Regions from separate parts of the Enterococcus sp. AAFC-DPL-5182 genome, predicted to be linked through region 2. Evidence: riboswitches for the same ligand, from Rfam matches in the RefSeq annotation. Region 2 holds a riboswitch; each other region holds the start of a gene.
What was found. A riboswitch is a leader RNA that binds a small molecule or an ion and turns the genes downstream of it on or off. The one in region 2 is predicted to bind magnesium.

Region 1 (4,228 bases), 710 kb from region 2:
CAAGGCTAGATAAAGAAATTCAAGATTTCTTGAGTAAAGGAGGTGGCAATTAATGGAAGATGTAGGGAAAGAAATGTCAAAAATCATTCAAAGCAGAGATATGAATGAGCGATACAATGAGCTAGTTGAGGTTGTATTGAAAGATACAGATGTCCAAACGTTTATTCAGGAAAATCGTGACCGATTAACAGATGATGATATTCGGAAGAGTTATTCAAAATTATATGAATTTGTTCAAGAAAAACGCAAGTATCAGTTGAATGACCCAACAATGATCGCCCCTGGATACGAACCTAAACTAACCTTAAATTTCCATTATATTGATGTCACCTACGTGCCGACAGAAGCGCTGATCGCTAAGCAAAAAGAAGACGAGATTCGTAAAAGAGTTCGTGCAATGGATATGCCAAAAGATGTACGAGAAGCAAGCTTAAGTAGATTTGATACAGCATCGCAAGGGCGTGCTCAAGCGATGGCAGAAACAATGAAATTTTTAAACGAGTATACGTCAAATCCAAAAGAATTTCACAAAGGGCTTTATTTACAAGGAACCTTTGGGGTTGGTAAATCCTTTTTGCTAGGTGCAATTGCTAACAGCTTAGCCGAACGTGGTTTTGTTACAACAATTGTTCATTTTCCAACTTTTACAGTCGAAATGAAACAGGCAATCGGTAAAGATATGGTCGGTCCTAAATTGGATGCAGTCAAAAAATCACCTGTTTTAATGATCGATGACCTTGGTGCAGAATCAATGACTTCTTGGATTCGAGATGACGTGCTAAGCGTTATTTTACAATATCGAATGCAAGAACAATTAGTGACATTTTTTTCTTCAAACCTTGATTTAAAAGACCTAGAAAAACATTTATCTGTGACGCAACGTGGTGAACAAGAGCCGTTGAAGGCCCGTCGAATCATGGAACGTATTCGTTATTTAGCGCAAGAGATAACAATGTCAGGTAATGATCGTAGAAATGGTTGAGGTGCTTTTGCGCCCGCTGATATAAGGCAGGGATGTGACTCTTAGAGTTTCCTCCCTGCTTTTTTTCTTTTTTAAGGGGAGGATGGTAATGGACTGAAAGTAGTAGCATATCTTATAATAAAGTATCAGTATTGGAGGAGATCCTTATGAAGAAAAGAGTACTAACAATACTAACAATTTTAACGTTGGTTTCTTTAGGTGCATGTGCAAAAAATAAGCAAAATTCGCCAAAGGGAAGTGAAGAGACAGCTATGAGTAGTAAGCAAAATAAAGCTACGGATGAAACATCAAATGACAATGAACAAGCAAAATCAATATTTACAGCAGTTTTAGGTGAGGACGCAAAAGAAAATGAAACTGTAGACCACTCGACCCGTCTAGTTTTAAAGGAAGTTGAGGCAATCGAAGATCCTAAAAAAATTATTGGTATGATGAAAAATGATGGTGTTATTCTGAATGTATCAAAAGATCAATTCGCGGATGGAATCACAAGCAATGAGTTGAAAAAAGGAGATAAAATTCAATTTACATTAGTTGGATTACCTGCAATGACGATGTCGATCCCACCTCAAGTAGCTGGAAATGCAGTCATCAAAGTTGAAAAAATTTAACAAGTATAAGTTGACCGACGTTCTCTTTTGTAACGTCGGTAGTTTGTTTTTTTATTCTTAAATTAGAAATATTTTTTTGAAATAAATAAAAAAATGTTGACAGTTGTTTTATAAGGATGGTATAGTGTCACCTGTAAGATAATTAAATAGATTTGTTAGGTGAGGCTCCTATACAAACACAGGCTACTGCCCAAAAACATCGAGAGATGCCAATGGGTAGAACAGGGATTGTCGATTACAAGGCTTTTCATAAGGTAGCTAAAAGCTCTGCTTTTTACGTTGTATAGTGCCAAAACTCAACGACTAGATCATGCAGGCTTTTTTTTGTGCGCTTATTTATGACCTTCCGCTGAGTTTTGGCGGAAGGTTTTTTGCTGTGAATCACTACGACTGGCCAAAGGACAGAGTAGATGATGAACAGTACTTGGCGAACGAAGAGAGAGAAGTAACCTTAATACTGAATCACTCCACCACGTTTCAATCTCATCACTGTCAAAGAGTTAGGGCTTAAAGAATTAAAGGCCAGAGCAGATGATGAACAGTACTTAGAGAACGGCGAAAGAGATGTAGTTTTCGTCTCGAAAAAAGTTTCCACCTAACCTCAAATCTAAGAAAGGGGCAAACCTATGAATTTTTAATCAATATTATCGCAAGTATTTTTGCAGGAATGATCATCGGTGCAGAAAGGCAATGGCGAAAAAAATTAGCTGGGATGAGAACGATGACCTTAGTCACATTTGGTGCTTGCCAATTTGTTTCATTGTCTACTTTGATCCAAGACGATAGTAGTCCGACTCGAATAGCAGCCCAAGTAGTCAGTGGAATTGGATTTCTTGCTGGAGGAGTGATTTTAAGAGAAGGATTTAGTGTGACTGGTATCAATACAGCAGCAACCTTATGGTGTTCAGCAGCTGTTGGCAGCATGATTGGAGCTGGATTTGTGATTGAAGGAGTTATTTGTGCAGTTGCTCTAATGCTAGTCAATATTTTGCTAAGAAATTTATCTTTCAAAATAGATGACTATACCGTGCAAAAAGAAGAGGAACAAACAGAATCGATCCATTATCTTTCTGTTATTGCAAGCAATACTAGTGAGGTCATGCTTAGAACAGAGATTATTCAGTTGTTAGATAAATATTGTTTAACCTTCACTAAGTTCTCATGTACTGATCTAGCAGGAAAAAAAATACGACTATTTTTGGAAATCGAAGCAATAAGAAATGGGACACTTGCGGTAAATGCGATCACTTCAGAATTATCTCAGTTTTCAGAAGTTATTGAAATCAATCAACTAAACAATTAAAAGAACGGAGGAATCAACATGGTAAAACAGTGATGGTGAAAATCGTAAATTGGAACAGTGAAGAATATTGGGCAGGAATAGACTTAAGAAACAAGTTGCTAAAAACAAGTGCTGGTAAAGAATGGATCAAGGATCTACCTTTAAATGAAGAAAAGGATACCCATGTAGCAGCGATGATCGATGGGATTGTTGTAGGAACCTTACTTCTTTCAAAAAAGAGCCAAACAATAGCACAAATCAAACAAGTGGCCATCAACGAAGACTATCAAGGATTCGGCATTGGAAAAAAATTACTTCAATTTGCTGAAAAAATTGCAGAACTTATGGCTTTTCAAACTGTAGTTTTAACTGGTCGTAAGCAAGCTTGGGGTTTTTATGATCATTTTGGCTATCAAAGTGTGGGGCATGCCTATTCAGATGGACAAGTGACTTTGAAAAAATTTAAAAAAAGAATTTATACTAAAAAAAGAATTGGAACACTTGGAATTATCAAACATATAACGCTAAAGGAGATGGAAACAAATGGATGACAGTAGTCAGATGATCAAGGACTTATGCAAAAAGAAACCTGTTGTTAAAAACATGAGGATACTATTGTCTATTTGTTTCTAGTAGAGTTAAGTAGTTTCCTCCGATGACAACACCTCTTTTTCCATTAGTCCGTTCCTTAAAAAAATACAAAATCAGTAAAATTGAATTAGTGGTTGTTTATTGCCAGTTGTTCATTATTTTATTGATCAGAGCTTTAGAAAGAAGGAGAAACAAATGGAGAAAAGAGTATTAGTAACGAAAAAGAGTAATCAATCTTATGAGTATTTTGCAAGAAACTCAATAGAAAATATCATAACGTATTTCAAGTCTTCAAAAGGAGGCCTCACCCATCAACAAGCTGTTCTATCTAGAGAAGAATATGGGGAAAATATTATTACACATGGAAAGAAAACACCATTGTTTCTTGAAGTGATCAAAGCGTACTTTACCCCTTTTACGATTGTATTACTTACATTAGCGATCATTTCATTTATTACTGATTATGTGATTGCAGCACCTGCTGATCGTGATCTTGTCGGTGTTTTGATCATTTTAGCAATGGTCTTGATCAGTGGAACAATGACCTTGATTCAATCGGTTAAATCAAATCAAGCGGCAGAAAAATTGAATAATTTGGTAAAGGTTACTGCAACTGTTGTTCGTAGGAAGAAGACAGTTGAGCTTCCGATAGAAGAAATTGTTTGCGGTGATATCGTAAAATTATCTGCTGGGGATATGATTCCGGCGGATATACGACTAACGAAAACTAAAGATTTATTTGTTTCTCAATCTGCCATGACG
Region 2 (4,228 bases):
GAATTTCCGCACTGTACTTAGTGATCGGTTCAAATAAAGCAGCATTATTCATACTTTGATGCGTTAATTTTAGTAAATCTCTACGTTTCACTTGACCGCCTATTGCCAATACCGGATCACCTTCTGCCGTAGCCGTAACTAATCCAGTTGCTAAATTACTTGCACCTGGACCACTTGTCGCAACTACTACTCCTGGATTTCCAGTCAATCGTCCCACCGCTGCCGCCATAAAGGCAGCATTTTGCTCATGACGCGTTACTATCAATTCAGGTCCATCATCGACTAAAGCATCAAACAAACCGTCAATTTTTGCTCCTGGAATCCCAAATACATAATCGACACGATGATTTTTTAAACTTTCTACAATCACTTCAGCACCATTTCTACTTTTTCCCACCATCTGTTACACTACCTTTCAAATAATGTTACATAATTTCAAAATCACTTATACAAAAGGGTGAATATTAAAAAAAAATACAAAATCGTTCATCACAATAGTACAGTTAATCAACCTGTATCACTTCGTTATTATAGCATGCGATCTTTTATTTGTTTAATGATTTGTTTGCTAAAACAAAACTGTAATCAATTTTTTATATTCCTTGTTTACTTATTCTCCATATCAATATAAGTTTAAGAAAAAATAAAGAAAATATTTAGGCTAAACGTATAAATGGACGAGTTTTCCAACGCTTGTTTCCCTACTAGTTCAACGATAGATCAAAAATCGTTACTCTATCCAGGACTAGACTTATTATGAAAAACTTAATACTTATCTAGTTGACTTTACTAGTGATATTCACTATATTTAGAGCGATCTGAATAACTTGTTAGGTGAGGCTCCTATGGAAACACAGGCTACTGCTCAAAAATGTCGAAAGACAGTAATGGGTAGGACAGGAATTGTCGAATTAAGGCTTTTCACAAAGTAGCTAAAAGCTCTGCTTTTTACGTTTCATAGTGCTAAAACTCAACGATGAGAATGATGAAAAGCTCTATTTGTGCTGAAATCAATCCCCCTTCGCTGAGTTATTCTAAGCGGAGGTTTTTTGTTTTGATAAATAATGTTGACAGAATTCTTAATTTTTTGGAGGTGGATATACAAATCGAAGAAGAAAATGTCTCTTCATAATGACATGGTATAGAGATTCTTCTTTTATTTCGAATTTACTGTGATTCATTATTTTTAGTAAATAGACTTTTTTATCCCCCATCTAAATCAATTCCTAAAGCCAAACTTTATTTGATGATCAATTAAAATGATTAGCGAGGAATAAAAAATGAAAACAGGAATGAAATTTTTAATTTGTATGATTCTTTTTGTTCTCTTGATTTTTACAGGAATCGGGAGTTACACGGCAATCAATTTTCATAACGGGAAAAAAATAGCTCAATCTCAAGTGAACAAGAGCAAAAATACTAATTTTTCTGGTGATCAACAGACAAATATGAAAGAAATCACGATTATGTTAATTGGTGATGATGGTCGTGAAGATGATGAAGATGGCGGACGCGCAGATACTTTGATGGTCGCCCACTATAATAGTGAAACTAAACAACCAAAATTAGTCTCAATCATGAGAGATTCTTATGTATCAATACCTGGTCATGGATTAGAAAAAATCAATGCAGCTTATGCCTATGGTGGAGCAGAATTAACTAGAAAAGTCCTTAATGACTCTTTTGGATTACCAATCAATTATTATATTTCAGCTGATTTTAATAATTTTATTCGGTTGATCAATGAGCTTTATCCAAAAGGGATTGAGATCGATGCGGAAAAAGATATCAATTTAGACAATGTCGACATCAAAAAAGGCAAACAAACCATGGATGGTAATACATTGTTACAGTATGCTCGTTTTAGAATGGACGAAGAAGGTGACTTTGGTCGTGTAAGAAGACAACAACAGGTCATGGACGCCCTGGCAAAACAATCTAAAGATGCCGTTTCCTTCTTACAACTTCCAAAAATTGCTGGTGAAGCTGTCGGTTACTTAGATACAAATATTCCTACTGACCTTCTAGTAGACTTGGCAAAAGATTTTCTAACAGGGAACGTAAAAAGTCTTGAAACATTATCTGTACCAGTTAAAGGGAGCTGGTCATTTAACGATTACACTGATGCAGGCAGTGTATTAGAAATAGACGAGAAACAAAACCAAGAAGCCATTCATAGCTTCTTGAGTGATGGAGCTGCAAAATGAAACAAATGAAGAGATTCTCAAAGATGCATTATTTAGACTTTTATATTCTGATCCCTTATTTTATCTTATGCGTCATTGGCATTCTAATGGTCTATAGTTCAAGTTCTTATCAACTATTAGATAGTGATCTTGGAACTTCTAGTAAAGCAATCAAGCAAACCATGTATTTTCTTTTTAGTATCGTTTGTATGAGTTTTGTTTATCGAATTAACTTGGCGGTTCTTCGTAAACCTAAAATGATGTATTTTATTTTGACCATGACCTTCCTATCCATTATCGCTTTACCGTTTATAGGGACCAGTGTTGGCGGCGCCAAGCGTTGGATAAACTTGGGGGTGCTTTTGTTTCAACCATCTGAGTTAGTTCCTTTAGTAATCGTTCTTTATTTGGCTTCCAATTTAGCTAAAACGGACACACTTGTCCCATTTAGATTCAAGGATCATAAACGCTCACTGCTAGTCGCTATTTTCTTTATGTTTTTTGTGGCTTTGCAGCCGAATATCGCTGGAGCATCAATGATTTTCATTCTTGTTTTAGTCTTGTTTTTATCTAGTGGACTTTCTCCTTGGTTTATGTCGATAGCTTTAATTGGTTTTGTTGCGATAAAACGGTTAGGAACAGTTCTTTTATTGTCGATTCCAACAAATTGGATGCCACAAAAATTCGGGTATTTAGTGACACGTTTTGAAGTGATGCAAAACCCTTTTATCGATCCAACTGGTAAAGGATTTCAAACGTCAAATGCCTACTATGCTATGCATAATGGCGGTTTTTGGGGATTAGGATTAGGCAATAGTATTCAGAAAAAAGGCTTCCTTCCAGCTCCTGATACAGATTTTATTTTTGCTATTTGTATCGAAGAGTTGGGCTTGATTTTTTCTTTAGGGATTTTATTTTTAGTATTTTTTATGGTTGCTCACTTATTCTTACTTGCAATAAGATCAAAAAATCTTTATTACTCTTATCTTTATATTGGTTGCGGAATGTTGCTTTTACTTCAAGTCGCTGTAAATGTAGGTAGTTTGTTAGGTTTTATTCCAATGACTGGATTGACCTTCCCCTTCATCAGTTATGGTGGATCTAGCTTACTGATACTGAGTATTACGCTTGGCATCGCTTTGAATGCCCGCGCTACAGAGATTAGAGAAACCACTAGGCAACAGGGAGGTATGGCATGAGAAAAATGTTAAATACCAAAAACGAACCAGTGAATTACGCCCTTCTCTTGCCTGTCTTTCTTTTGATATTAGTCGGTTTCATTGCTCAGTACGGTGCATTCCATGCAGACCCTTCTGTTGAATCAGTTGCACCTTTATTGAGGAAACAACTTTTATGGACTATTTTAGGTATTGTCACAATGTTTGCTACAATGTTCATTCCGATAAAATATTTATGGAAATTTACTCCTGCCCTTTACGCTTTATCGTTATTTGTAATGAGTTTACTTATAAAATTTCATGACCCAATAATGGCAGCCGCAACAGGTACCAAACGTTGGATTCGTATAGGACCAATTTCCTTTCAGCCATCAGAATTCATGAAATTAGGCTATATTTTGATGTTGGCCTATATTGTTACGAGAAGAAGACAAAAATCGTCGAATCCTTCAACTTTAAAAGAAGATTTTCGCTTATTAGGTGAATTATCACTTGTCAGCCTCCCTGTTTTTGCTTTAATGTTTTATCAAAAAGATTTTGGGACAAGTTTAGTTTTTATTTCTATTTTTCTTGGTATGGTACTTGTTTCTGGTTGCTCTTGGAAGATTTTAACAGTCGGTTTTGGGATTTTAGGTGTAATTGGCGTCAGTGGTATTTTGTTGGTTTTAACTGAGCGAGGACAAACAATCCTTTCCTATCTTCATTTTCAGCCATATCAGTTTAATCGGATCCATGCTTGGCTCAATCCTTTTGAATATGCGGATTCAATTTCATTTCAGCAAGCTCGCGGTCTGACTGCTATTGGGTCTGGAGAGATGTTGGGGAAAGGTCTGTCGAATTTACAAATCTACGTTCCTGTTAGAG
Region 3 (4,228 bases), 1.4 Mb from region 2:
TAAAGTAACTGTCTTATTGTAATTTGACTCCACCACTGTTGCAGCATCTGCTGAGCTTGATACTGTTGCTAAACTAGCAGAACATAAACTGATTGCTAAACCTGCAACCATCATACCTTTAAAAAATTTCATAAAAAATACCTCCTCTTTTTTGCTACTGTTTTATGAACAGTAGCTTGTCTATATTATTATCTAAAGTAAATATAAAGTAAATATATATGAGTAATTTCTCATAATGTTTAAAATATATTTGTTATTATCGTCATTTACTATTTATTTTATTTAAAAAAAGCCTTATTTGTGTGTAATGATTTTTTTTAGGAAAAATAGTGTCTCATTAGCGTTTTGATTTTGATATAATGTGTTTAGAAATAGAAGGAAGGAGTTGTACAGATGAAAAAAGCGATAATCACTAGAACGGTCAACTTATTAGATGGAGGCTGTAATGCTTGCGGCATTATTGAAGATGAAAATTATACATTGAAATTAGATGAAGAAACAGTTCTCTTAGAAGCTTTGACGGTCAACACGTTGCTAAATGCGATTGTGTTAAAAAATGGTTACAAACGCGAATATCAAATGGATGAGATTGATGATTATACATTATATAAAAAAGCTGATTATCAAATCACACTTAAAGAAGAATATGATTTTCTGACTTATTCAAATGAGGCAACAAAGATCGAAACAAATGATCAGATCAGAGATGAGAAAAAATTAGCAGAGAAAGTAAATGAAATTCTGGTAACACTTTTTAATTTGGAAGAGTTAGCATTTTCTTTTTAGCTGGTGAAGACAAACTTCAAGAAAATAGAAAAGCCTGCTTTTGCAATCTGTTGTGAGACCCAAAAGTTAGGCTTTTTTATTATTCTATTTGAAAAAGTTCAGACATTCCGATTTTTTCAAATCTTTCTTGTGAGTCAGATGGATTTTCACCATGATCGTAAACCAATACCTTGAAATCTTCTGTTTTAGGAATACGCTCGAATGATTCACTATCCGTTAAGAGCACTATTTGCTTACAAAGCCAGTCAAGAACTGTTTCGATATCTTGTTCGTCTTCCACCCAATCGTCAAATAGATGAAGAGTGGCAAAACGTTGATTTTCATCCCAGTCACGAGCATTATATTTCATTTCTTCTAACTGTGATGAAGTATGACCTTTACTTGTATAATAATCGGTTGTTTCTTGCCAAAGGTCTACGGTATTAAAGTAAAGGTTGATTTCACCTTCTTCATAAATAGTGCAGTCTAAAGCAAATACATAAAAGGTATCATCAGAATGATCTAATAGAAAATTATCGATACTATCTGTTAAAAAGCTGAAAAAGAATTCTTGTTGTTTCTCTAAAAAATTTTCCATATTTATCCTCCCAATGTTAGGTTCTTTAAACATTGAAACAGATAAACCCTTGTCTGTCTATGGAAAGTTACGATTTGATAGAAAATAGCTATTATTTAAGAAAATGTAAAGATTTTTTAGTTTGGAATATTTGTTTATTATGTTGGGTATCTAATGTAGCTTTAGATGTAATGTACTTTCAATTAAATAACATAGTTGTAAAAGTGAGTCTCTTATATAAAATTTAATTTGACTTTGTGATACGATACGCTTATAGTTTAAAATGAATTAAATACTTGTTAGGTGAGGCTCCTATATAAACATAGGCTACTGCTCAGAAATGTCGAAAGACAGGCACGGGTAGGACAGAATTCGTCGAATTAAGGCGTTTTCCAAAGTAGCTAAAAGCAATGCTTTTTACGTTATATAGTGCTAAAACTCAACGAAGAGAAGATCATGGTAAGTTATAAGTAAGTGGCGAATGTCATGTATTTAAACTTTGTAATCTAATCCCTTCGCTGAGTTTTCTTGGTGCGGGGATTTTTCTTTTATCCAAGAAATGAATAGAGCTGTAGAAAGGAATAAACAATGAAAAAATCTGTAAAAATAATGATTATTACCCTGTTATCAATTCTGCTGGTGATTGTAAGCGCAGGCTGTTATGCGGCGATTTCCTTCCAAACAGCCAAAGAGGAGAGTGAATCAAAACTTCCTAATAAGAACCAAAATTTTACGGGTGATGAACAAACGAGTGACAAAGAGCTAACGGTCATGGTCGTTGGGAATGATTCTAGAGATGATGATGAAGACCAAGGACGCTCAGATACGTTGATGGTCGCTCACTATGATGGGAAAACCAAACAGCCTAAATTGATTTCAATCATGAGGGATAGCTATGTAACGTTCCCTGATGGCGGGCAAGATAAAATAAATGCAGCCTATGCATATGGCGGCGCACAAATGACAAAAGATGTCTTGAAAACCAACTTTGATTTACCGATCAATTATTATGTTGTCATGGACTTTAAAGAATTTAGTGACATCATTGATGAACTTTATCCAAAAGGGGTAACGATCGATGCTGAAAAAGATATTAACTTAGATGGTGTGGATATTCTGAAAGGAAAGCAAACCTTGCATGGGAATAGTTTATTGCAGTATGCTCGTTTTAGAATGGATGAAGAAGGCGATTTTGGTCGAATCAGACGCCAGCAGCAAGTGATGGATGCGCTAGTTGAGCAATCTAAAGATTTGATTCCAGTCTGGGAACTTCCTCAAGTTGCTGGGAAAATGGTCGGCAAAATCGATACAAATGTACCAACAAGTTTATTGATCGATTTGGCGAAGGATTTTCTTTCTGGAAAAGTGAAGCCCTTAAAATCACTTTCAGTTCCAGTAGAAGGATCATGGAATTTTAATGATTATACGGAATCAGGAAGCGTGATCGAACTTGATGAACAAAAAAATGCTCAAGCAATTCAAGATTTTATGAAAGATAAGTAAAATGGAATCATACAAGTGAACGTGATCTGTCTGCTCTTTTTATACTGAGCAGACAGATTTTTTTTGATATGAAATATATCAGCTTATTTCTATGCGTTAAGAGCAGGGGTATGCTATTCTTTAGGAAAACGGTTTACTTAGAAAGAAGGTTTTACTGTGAAAGTCGTAATCATCGGTGCTTCATTTGCTGGAGTATCAGCTGCTTTAGCGATCAGAAAAAAATATCCCACAGCTGAAATCCATTTAATCGAGAAACAACAAACCATCGGCTACTTATCGGGAGGTATCAATCTTTATTTTAATGAGAGGATCGATCCGATCGAAACGGCTCAGTTTATTTCGGAACAACAATTGATCGACAACGAGATTACTTTGCTGATGAGTGCAAAAGTAGTTGGCATGGACTCAAAACAGCATATCATCAAATATGAAAAACAGGATGAAGACTTTTTTATGTCATTTGATAAATTGATTTTAGCAACAGGTTCAAGTCAGTGGTCGCAGAAAATTCTCGGTAGTGATTCAGAAAAAGTTTTAAAATATAAATTTTTACCAGGGGTGTTGGATGCGATCAACCACTTAGAAAATAGTAATAAAGTAGCACTGATCGGCGGTGGTCAAATTGGCGGAGAAGCAGCAGATACGTTGCTAAAAAAAGGCAAAGAAGTACATCTGTTTGAGCGAATGGATTATTTGCTCTTTAAGTATTTCGATGAAGAAATGATTCGACCAGTACAAGCTGAAATGGTTGCTCGTGGTGTTGTGTTTCATTTTGATGAAACCGTAGAAAAAGTCATGGATACGGACGAAGGTCTTTTGATCGAAACAAAAAAGTCTGAATTAATATGTGATAGTGCCATTTTTGCGATGAATGTTCGCCCTGACTTAGCTTATTTAGATGAACACATCAGAACACACACGGATCAGACCGTTTTTGTGAATGAGTATTTGCAAACGTCCCAAGCAGATATTTTTGCGATCGGTGATTGTATTCAAGTGCCTTACAGTTTATCTAATGAATCAATTTACATCCCATTAGTGAACAATGCCGTAAGAACGGGACTAGTTGTTGCTCAAAACCTTGTAGAAGCAACTACGCCATTTGTCGGCTCAATTCGAACGATCGGGACAAAACTTGTGGACTATTATATAGCGAGTACAGGATTGACGGAAGCAGAAGGATTATTTCATGACCAGCCTATTTCGGTTGCTCATGTTCAGCAAAAAAGCTCTTTATTTTCTGGTAGTGAAACAATTTTCGGTAAAATTATTTATGAAAAAGAAAGTCATAAACTATTAGGGGCGCAATTGGTTTCAAAAGCGGATATCTTGGAGAAAATCAATACATTGGCACTTGGAATCCAAACGGGGCAAACCTTAGAA

Region 1: another riboswitch for magnesium. It lies ahead of AC4BB7_RS07430 (MgtC/SapB family protein); the one in region 2 lies ahead of AC4BB7_RS10845 (LCP family protein).
Region 3: another riboswitch for magnesium. It lies ahead of AC4BB7_RS04435 (LCP family protein); the one in region 2 lies ahead of AC4BB7_RS10845 (LCP family protein).

What each region holds. Positions count from the first base shown of each region.
Region 1 covers NZ_CM177101.1:1,615,700-1,619,927, forward strand. Annotated here, with positions in the region: gene AC4BB7_RS07415 (replication initiation and membrane attachment family protein) at 1-53, shown strand, start outside; gene dnaI (primosomal protein DnaI) at 53-982, shown strand; gene AC4BB7_RS07425 (hypothetical protein) at 1,129-1,593, shown strand; M-box (ykoK) riboswitch at 1,738-1,908, shown strand; gene AC4BB7_RS07430 (MgtC/SapB family protein) at 2,249-2,896, shown strand; gene AC4BB7_RS07435 (GNAT family N-acetyltransferase) at 2,929-3,426, shown strand; gene mgtA (magnesium-translocating P-type ATPase) at 3,662-4,228, shown strand, end outside.
Region 2 covers NZ_CM177101.1:2,325,944-2,330,171, forward strand. Annotated here, with positions in the region: gene alsS (acetolactate synthase AlsS) at 1-400, opposite strand, end outside; M-box (ykoK) riboswitch at 820-989, shown strand; gene AC4BB7_RS10845 (LCP family protein) at 1,281-2,207, shown strand; gene AC4BB7_RS10850 (FtsW/RodA/SpoVE family cell cycle protein) at 2,204-3,385, shown strand; gene AC4BB7_RS10855 (FtsW/RodA/SpoVE family cell cycle protein) at 3,382-4,228, shown strand, end outside.
Region 3 covers NZ_CM177101.1:957,310-961,537, forward strand. Annotated here, with positions in the region: gene AC4BB7_RS04420 (YusW family protein) at 1-132, opposite strand, end outside; gene AC4BB7_RS04425 (DUF4809 family protein) at 394-786, shown strand; gene AC4BB7_RS04430 (hypothetical protein) at 866-1,363, opposite strand; M-box (ykoK) riboswitch at 1,631-1,799, shown strand; gene AC4BB7_RS04435 (LCP family protein) at 1,931-2,845, shown strand; gene AC4BB7_RS04440 (FAD-dependent oxidoreductase) at 3,002-4,228, shown strand, end outside.